2 regions of the Kitasatospora sp. NPDC088134 genome follow, and region 2 is predicted to be linked to the other one. Evidence: riboswitches for the same ligand, from Rfam matches in the RefSeq annotation. Region 2 holds a riboswitch; the other holds the start of a gene.
What was found. Region 2 has a riboswitch for S-adenosylmethionine ahead of thrC (threonine synthase). Riboswitches for the same ligand answer to the same signal wherever they lie in the genome.
Positions count from the first base shown of each region.

Region 1: it holds a riboswitch for S-adenosylmethionine, as region 2 does, so the genes downstream of both, ACIOHG_RS06170 (aminotransferase class V-fold PLP-dependent enzyme) here and thrC (threonine synthase) in region 2, are expected to answer to the same signal.

Region 1 covers NZ_JBIUTD010000003.1:75,814-79,969, reverse strand. Annotated here, with positions in the region: gene ACIOHG_RS06180 (rhomboid family intramembrane serine protease) at 1-709, shown strand, start outside; gene ACIOHG_RS06175 (Lrp/AsnC ligand binding domain-containing protein) at 706-987, shown strand; gene ACIOHG_RS06170 (aminotransferase class V-fold PLP-dependent enzyme) at 989-2,347, opposite strand; SAM riboswitch class IV at 2,396-2,513, opposite strand; gene trpD (anthranilate phosphoribosyltransferase) at 2,790-3,866, opposite strand; gene ACIOHG_RS06160 (hypothetical protein) at 4,012-4,156, opposite strand, start outside.
Region 2 covers NZ_JBIUTD010000014.1:68,634-72,789, reverse strand. Annotated here, with positions in the region: gene ACIOHG_RS22105 (MoaD/ThiS family protein) at 384-662, opposite strand; gene thrC (threonine synthase) at 746-2,023, opposite strand; SAM riboswitch class I at 2,041-2,168, opposite strand; gene ACIOHG_RS22095 (glucosyl-3-phosphoglycerate synthase) at 2,307-3,305, shown strand; gene ACIOHG_RS22090 (trehalose-6-phosphate synthase) at 3,541-4,156, shown strand, end outside.

The DNA of each region.
Region 1 (4,156 bases), on a different contig from region 2:
GCTGGTGCTGCTGGTCGGCCCGGCCGGTCCGAACCCGCTGTACGGCAGCGGCGACGCCCGGGCCTGCGCCGAGCAGCGCTACCAGCAGCGCTGGGGCGCGGTCCCCGCCGAACTGCTGGGCGGGCACCCGCTGTCGGCGGCCCAGCTGTCCGCGCTGCCCCCGGCGGCCCCGGGCTGCGCGCTGCCGCCGACCCCGGGCAAGAGCCCCGAACTGTCGGTGCTGACCTCGCTGTTCGTGCACGCGGGCTGGATGCACCTGATCGGCAACCTGCTCTTCCTGTTCGTCTTCGGCCCGGCCGTGGAGGCCCGGCTGGGGCGGGTCCGGTTCCTGGTCGGCTACCTGGCGATCGGTTACCTGGCCACCTACGGCTACGCACTGGCCGAGGCGCACACCGCGGACGGCACCCGCGCGCTGGTCGGCGCGTCCGGCGCGATCGCCGGGGTGCTCGGGGCCTACCTGCGGCTGTACCCGAAGGCCCGGGTGACCGCCCTGGTGCCGCTGCTGCTCTTCCTCCCGCTGCGCTTCCCGGCCTGGCTGGTGCTCGGCCTGTGGTTCGCCCTGCAGTTCTGGTCGGTCGGCGCCGGCGGCTCCGGGGTGGCGTACCTGGTGCACGTGATCGGCTTCCTGACGGGCTGGCTGTTCGCCTGGGCCGCCCGTCCGGCGGGCGATACCCTGGGCGCACCTTCTCGAACAGGAGTTGCTCAGTGATCACCGCGATCGTCCTCATCAACACCGACGTCGACCGGATCCCCGAGATCGCCGAGGCGATCGCCGCCATCGAGGGCGTCAGCGAGGTCTACTCCGTCACCGGCACCTACGACCTGGTCGCCATGGTCCGGGTGCGCAACCACGAGGACCTGGCCGACGTGATCCCCGGCCGCCTCAACAAGGTCCCGGGCGTCTCCGGCACCGAGACCCACATCGCCTTCCGCACCTACTCGCAGGTCGACCTGGAGGCCGCGTTCTCGCTCGGCCTGGACGGCTGACTCAGCGCCCGGTGTCGACCACGCAACGGCCGCCCTCGCTGCGGTAGTTCCACTTCGCGCCGTCGTTGACCAGCTCGCGGACGGCGGTCAGGAACCGGTCCACGTGCTCGACGGGGGTGCCGGCGCCGAAGCTGACCCGGATCGCGTTCAGGCTGCGCTCCCCCGGCAGCGAGGGCTCCGGCGCCCCGCACTCGCTGGGCCCGGCCTCCTCGCCCCCGAGCAGCGTGCGCACCAGCGGGTGCGCGCAGAACAGGCCGTCCCGGACGCCGATCCCGTACTCGGCGGAGAGCGCCGCCGAGAAGTGCGAGCTGTTCCAGCCGCGCACCACGAAGGACACCACGCCGACCCGGGCCGAGCCCTCGCCGAACAGGTTCAGCACCCGCACCTCGGGCACCTCGGCCAGACCCGCCGTCAGCTTCGCGACCAGCGCCCGCTCCCGCTCCTCCAGCGCGTCGAAGCCCGCCTCGCTCAGTGCCCGGCAGGCCGAGGCGATCGCGTACGCGCCGATCACGTTCGGCGAGCCGGCCTCGTGCCGGGCCGGGCCGGTGTGCCACTCCACCGCGACCGAGCCGTCCAGCTCCCGGGCCACCGTCCGGCTCGCGCCGCCGCCCGCGAGGTACGGCTCCGCCGCGTCCAGCCAGTCGGAGCGGCCCGCCAGCACCCCGGCGCCGAACGGCGCGTACAGCTTGTGCCCGGAGAACGCCACCCAGTCGACGTCCAACTCCTTGACGGAGAGCCGGTGGTGGGGCGCCAGCTGGGCCGCGTCCAGCACCACCCGGGCGCCGTACCGGTGCGCGACGGCGGTCAGCTGGCGCACCGGCCACAGCTCGCCGGTGACGTTCGACGCCCCGGTCACGCAGAACAGCTTCGGCCCGTCCGCCGCGCCCAACAGCGCCTCCTCCAGCGCGGCCACCGCCTCGGCGTGCGAGCGCGGCGCCCGCAGGTAACGCACCGTCAGGCCCTCGCGCCGCCACGGCAGCAGCGAGGCGTGGTGCTCGGTCTCGAACGCGAACACCTCGGTCCCGGCCGGGACCGCCCCCGCCAGCAGGTTCAGCGAATCGGTGGTCGCCCGGGTGAACACCACCTGGTCGCCGTCCCGCAGGTCCAGGAACTCCGCGACGGTGCGCCGGCTCTGCTCGAACAGGTCGGTCGACAGCTGCGACAGGTACCCGGCCCCCCGGTGCACCGACCCGTAGTACGGCGCGTACGCCGCCACGTCGTCCCACACCCGCTTCAGCGCCGGGGCGCTCGCCGCGTAGTCCAGCGCCGCGTACCCGACCTTCTCCCCCGACGCCAGCGGAACCTCGACGTCCTGGCCCAGCACGGCCAGCGGCTCACAGATCTCGGTGGTCACGGACATGGGTGCACTCCTCCACGGGACAAGGACCCCGGGCGTGCGTCAGCCGGAAGTCCGCGCTTGCCACGCGGACGGTTCGCCGCACGGCCCGGTCCTCACCCAGGGCACCCCGCCACGGACGGAGGGTTGCCGGACAGCAAGCTGGGGCTTCGCGCTGTCACTCATGACCTGACCCAGAACCATACACGAGCCCCCACCGGTCTCAACCCCCGTCCACCACCCGAGACAGCGAGCCCGCCGGGCTTCGCGCTTCCGGACCCGAGGGAGCGAAGCTCCAGGGGCCCGGGGAACGGCGGTGCCGAGGGGCTGGCGTCCGACAGGCCGCGAGGCGCTGCGCCGTTTCGAGCCGAAGGTCTTCGGCGACAGCCCCGTAGCGCCCCACTGTGTTCCGGCGATCAGCCTCTCGGCCCCGCCGTTCCCCGGGCCCCTGCTTTTGCCTCCCGCCTCAACTCGCTTGTGTCGCCTCGGCCCAGCGCTTCAGCAGCGCCCCCGCCGCGCCCGAGTCGATCGCCCGCGCGGTGCGCTCCATCGCGGCGGCGAGCTGTTCCGTCAGCGGCGCGTCCGTGAGTTCCAGGGCCACCAGCGCGGCGGCGCTGTTGAGCAGGACGGCGTCGCGCACCGGTCCGGCCCCGCCGTTGAGGACGCGCCGCGCCACCTCCGCGTTGTACTCCGCGTCGGCGCCGCGCAGCGCCTCGATCCCGACCGGTTCGATCCCGACGTCCCGCGGGTCGAAGGAGGTCTCGGTGACGGCGCCGTCCCTGATCACCCAGACCCGGGAGGTGGTGGTGACCGTCAACTCGTCGAGCCCGTCGTCCCCCCGGAAGACCAGTCCCTGCGCGCCGCGCCGGGCGAGCACCCCGGCGATCAGCCCGGCCAGCCGGGTGTCGAAGCAGCCGACGGCGTGCGAGGTGACCCGGGCCGGGTTGGTGAGCGGGCCGAGGATGTTGAAGACCGTCGGGACGGCCAACTCGGCCCGCGCCTGGGCGGTGTGCCGCATCGACGGGTGGAACTTGGCCGCGAAGCAGAAGGTCAGCCCGACCTCCTCGGCGACCTGCGCGACCCGCTCGGCGGAGAGGTCCAGGTTGATCCCGAGCCGCCCGAGCACGTCGGAGGAGCCGGACGCGGAGGAGGAGGCCCGGTTGCCGTGCTTGACCACCTTCGCCCCGGCGGCGGCCGCGACCACCGCCGACATGGTGGAGATGTTGACGGTCCTGGCCCGGTCGCCGCCGGTGCCGACGATGTCGACGGCGGGGCCGGGGATGTCCAGCGGGAGGGCGTGCGCGTACATCGCCTCGACCAGGCCGGAGATCTCCTCGACGGTCTCGCCCTTGCCGCGCATGGCGACCAGGAAGCCGGCCACCTGCACGGGGCTGGCCTCGCCGGTCATGATCCGGTCCATCGCCCAGGCGGTGTCGGCCTGGGCGAGGTCCTGGCCGCCCAGCAGCGAGCTCAGCAGGTCGGGCCAGGTGCGGACCACCTGCGCGGGGTCGCTACCGCCGTTCGCAGAGTGCGCGTTCACCATGGCCCGGTCTCCAGCTCTCGTCAGTCGTCCCGGGGCGTCCCCGGGGAGTGACGTCAGCCTATCGAGCGAGCGGGGACGGCCGCCGCGAGTTGCCGTCCCCTTCTCTCCAGGTGAGACGCGCCGGTGAGACGGTCGGCCGGGACGGTCAGCGCCCGGCGGGGGCGCGGCGGGCCAGCCGGGCGCGCAGCAGCGTGGTCGCGGCCTCGGCGAGCGGGACCGGGTCGACCGGGTGGGAGAGCGCGGCGTCGGCGCGGCTCCAGGCGGCGAGCCAGGAGTCCTGCGGGCGGCCG
Region 2 (4,156 bases):
CATAACGGACGCACCACCGCAAATCGCCGGCATAATTCTGACGGCGGCCTGACAGAACGGTCGGCGGACGGTCCGGCTCGCGTCTCGGAAGCCGGGACGGAAGGCGGCGCTGAACGGGCGGGGCACGGTGCGGTGCGCGGGCTGCGCCGGAGTGCGGGGCGGTGCGGAAAATCAGGATTGAAACGGTCCGCGACGGGGAACGCCCGCACCGGCACTCTACCGCTCCGCCCCGAGCGGAATTCCAGCGGCCCACCAGGTGGGAAACCCCCGGCATTCGGCCGATACACAGGCCGATACGTGCGCGGATACGCCCGGAGCCGCCGCCGGACGGGCCGGAAAAGCAATTCCGGGTCCGGCGGCGGCTCCGTGAATGCGCTGGGGCCTCAGCAGCCGCCGGCCACCGCGGGGATGATCGACACCGAGGCACCGTCCTTGATCTCGGTCTCCAGGCCCTCGGCGAAGCGCACGTCGTCGTCGTTCACGTACACGTTGACGAAGCGGCGCAGCTTGCCGGTGTCGTCCAGCAGGCGGGCGGCGATGCCCGCGTGGTTCGCCTCCAGGTCCGCGATGACGGCGGACAGGGTGGCGCCCTCGGCGGTGACCTCGGCGGCGCCGCCGGTGTAGGTGCGCAGGATGGTGGGGATGCGGACGGTGGCGCTCATGCGGTGCTCCTCGGGCGTACGGCGGCGTCGGGTGGGGGTGCGGGGGGTGTCAGGCGGTGGCGAGGCCAGTGGCGCGGCTGCGCTCAATCGAGAATTCCGCTGGCGCGGAGGGCCTCCAGCGTCGGGCTGATCACGGCGGTCAGGCCGGCGTCGGCGACCGCGTCGAGGGTCTTCAGGCCGTCGCCGGTGTTGATCGCCACGGTCTCCTTGGCCGGGTCCAGCTGGCCGGTCTCGACCAGCTTCTTCAGCACGCCGACGGTGACCCCGCCCGCGGTCTCGGCGAAGATGCCCTCGGTCCGGGCCAGCAGCTTGATCGCCTCGACCACCTCGGCGTCGGTGACGTCCTCGACCGCGCCGCCGGTACGGCGGGCGATGTCCAGCACGTACGGGCCGTCGGCCGGGTTGCCGATCGCCAGCGACTTCGCGATGGTGTCCGGCTTGACCGGCTTGATCACGTCCCGGCCGGCCTTGAAGGCGGCGGAGACCGGGGAGCAGCCCTCGGCCTGGGCGCCGAAGATCTTGTAGGGGCGGTCCTCGACCAGGCCGAGCTTGATCAGCTCCTGCAGACCCTTGTCGATCTTGGTGAGCTGGGAGCCGGAGGCGATCGGGATCACGATCTGCTCGGGCAGCCGCCAGCCGAGCTGCTCGCAGATCTCGAAGGCCAGCGTCTTCGAGCCCTCGCCGTAGTACGGGCGGAGGTTGACGTTGACGAAGCCCCAGCCCTCGCCGGCCGGGTCGCCGATCAGCTCGGAGCAGAACCGGTTCACGTCGTCGTAGTTGCCGTCGATGCCGATCAGCTCGCCGCCGTACACGCCGGCCATCACGACCTTGCCCTGCTCCAGGTCGTGCGGGATGAACACGCAGGACTTGAAGCCGGCCCGGGCGGCGGCGGCGCCCACCGCGCCGGCCAGGTTGCCGGTGGAGGAGCAGGAGAGGGTGGTGAAGTCGAAGGCGCGGGCGGCCTCGATCGCGCAGGCCACCACCCGGTCCTTGAAGGAGTGGGTGGGGTTGCCGGAGTCGTCCTTGATGTGCAGCTGCGCGGTGAAGCCCAGCTCGCGGCCCAGGTTGTCGGCCTTGACCAGCGGGGTCCAGCCCGGGTTCAGGTTCGGCTTGCCCGCGACATCGGCCGGGACGGGCAGCAGCGGGGCGTAGCGCCAGATCGACGCCGGGCCGGCCTCGATCCGCTTGCGCAGCTCCTCGGCGTCGTGGCCGGTGTAGTCGTAGGCGATCTCCAGCGGGCCGAAGCACTCCAGGCAGGCGAAGCTCGGGCCGAGCGGGAAGCGCGTGCCGCACTCCCGACAGGACAGCGCGGTGGCCGGACCGAGGTCGACGGCGGTGGGTGCGGCGGTGTCAACAGCCATGGTGGCGAGGCCCTTTCTCCTCATCTTCCCCGGAACGCGGTCGCGTCCGGGACGGAATTGGCACCTGTCCCGCCGGGCCTGCTGGCCGCACGGGAGGGTTGCCGGGACTTCAACGGGCCGTTCCCTCAGTCCCTCTGGATGAGCTGTGTGAAGTTGTGGTCGTACGCTGCGAGCGACCCCGACGTGCGAAGGTCCGACCGCAGTACGAAGACTGTATCCGAAGGCGGCTGCGGACCCACCCGGCGTCCGACACCCGAGACGAACCGAGACAGGGAGCGAGACCTTGGCCGAGCAGCCCGAGCCCGGGGTACTGCCGGAGGTGGCCGACTGGCTGCGCCGCAGGTCGTGGACGGCGGCCGACCGGCCGCTGGCCGCCCTGCTCGCCGCCAAGCGCGCCGCCGGCCCGGCCGGCACGGTCTCCGTGGTGCTGCCCGCGCTGGACGAGGAGCCCACCGTCGGCGCCATCGTCGGCGCGATCCGGACGGAGCTGATGGAGCGTCACCCGCTGGTCGACGAACTGGTGGTGGTCGACTCCGGCTCGGTGGACGGCACCGCCGCGGCGGCGGCCGCGGCGGGCGCCCGGGTGGTGCACCGCGACGGCGTGCTGCCCCGGCTGCCGGCCGGCCCCGGCAAGGGCGAGGTGCTGTGGCGGGCCCTGTACGCCACCCGCGGCGCGATCGTCTGCTACGTGGACGCCGACCTGCGCGAGTTCGACCCGGCGTTCGTCTCCGGCATCGTCGGCCCGCTGCTCACCGACCCCGGCCTGCAGCTGGTCAAGGCGATGTACGACCGGCCCTTCGAGGCCGACGGCGCGGTCGTCCCGGCGGGCGGCGGCCGGGTCACCGAGCTGGTCGCCCGCCCGCTGCTCAACCTGCACTGGCCGCAGCTGGCCGGCTTCGTACAGCCGCTCGGCGGCGAGTACGCGGCCCGCCGCAGCCTGCTGGAACGGCTGCCCTTCCCGACCGGCTACGGCGTCGAACTCGGCCTGCTGGTCGACGCGTTGGAGCTGGTCGGGCTGGACGCGCTGGCCCAGGTCGACGTCGGCGTCCGGCACCACCGCCACCAGGACGGCCAGGCCCTGGGCCGGATGGCCGCCACCATCTACCGCACCGCCCTGGAGCGCCTGGACCGCACCGACCGCCTGAAGGCCGGCCCGGACCTGGTCCGCCCCCTGCTCACCCAGTACACCCGCACCCCCGCGGGCTTCACCCCGCGCACCCACCCCGTCCCGACCTCGGAACGCCCCCCGATGGCCACCGTCCCGGAGTACCGCAACCGCTGACCGGCGGCCCCGGTTCGGCCTGCCGCACCCGTTCACCTCCGGCTGCCTGCTGACCCCGCCCGCCGCAGTCGCGCTCGCCCTGTTCCTCCGTCCGCCGTGGCTGCCCGGTTTCGTGCCGGTCCGCTACTCCGGGCCGCCGGTGGGCTCCGTGGGCGGCGGGTGAGCACCCACTGTTCACCTGCGGCGGGCCGCGCCGAGTGGTTTGCCCCGCCGGTCGCACGGCAAGGTTGGCTGTATGGCCGATCACGTGACCGAACGTCCCGAGTCGTCCGGAGCCGCCCCGATCCTGGTGGCCTCCAACCGCGGGCCGGTGTCCTTCCGGGTGGAGGACGACGGTGCCCTGAGCCTGCGCAGAGGCGGCGGCGGGCTGGTCTCCGGCCTGTCCGCGATCGACGACCCGTCGGCGGTGTGGGTGTGCGCCGCGCTCTCCGACGCCGACCGCACCGCCGCCCGGCAGGCCCCCGACGGGCGGCTCGACCTGGCCGGGCACGACGTCGGCGGACAGGCCGTCCGGATGCTGGACATCGACCCGGAGACCTTCGCCCGCGCCTACAACGGCGTCGCCAACTCCACCCTGTGGTTCGTCCACCACCTGCTGTACGAGACGCCGGTCGAGCCGGCCTTCGGCGCGGAGTTCCGCACCGAGTGGGCCGCCTACCTCGCCTACAACACCGCCTTCGCCCAGGCGCTGGCCGCCGAGGCCGCCCCCGGCGCGGCCGTGCTGATCCAGGACTACCACCTGTCGCTGGCCCCGGCGCTGCTCCGGGCCCGCCGCCCCGACCTGCGGATCGGCCACTTCTCGCACACCCCGTGGGCCCCGCCGGACTACTACCGGCTGCTCCCCGACGACG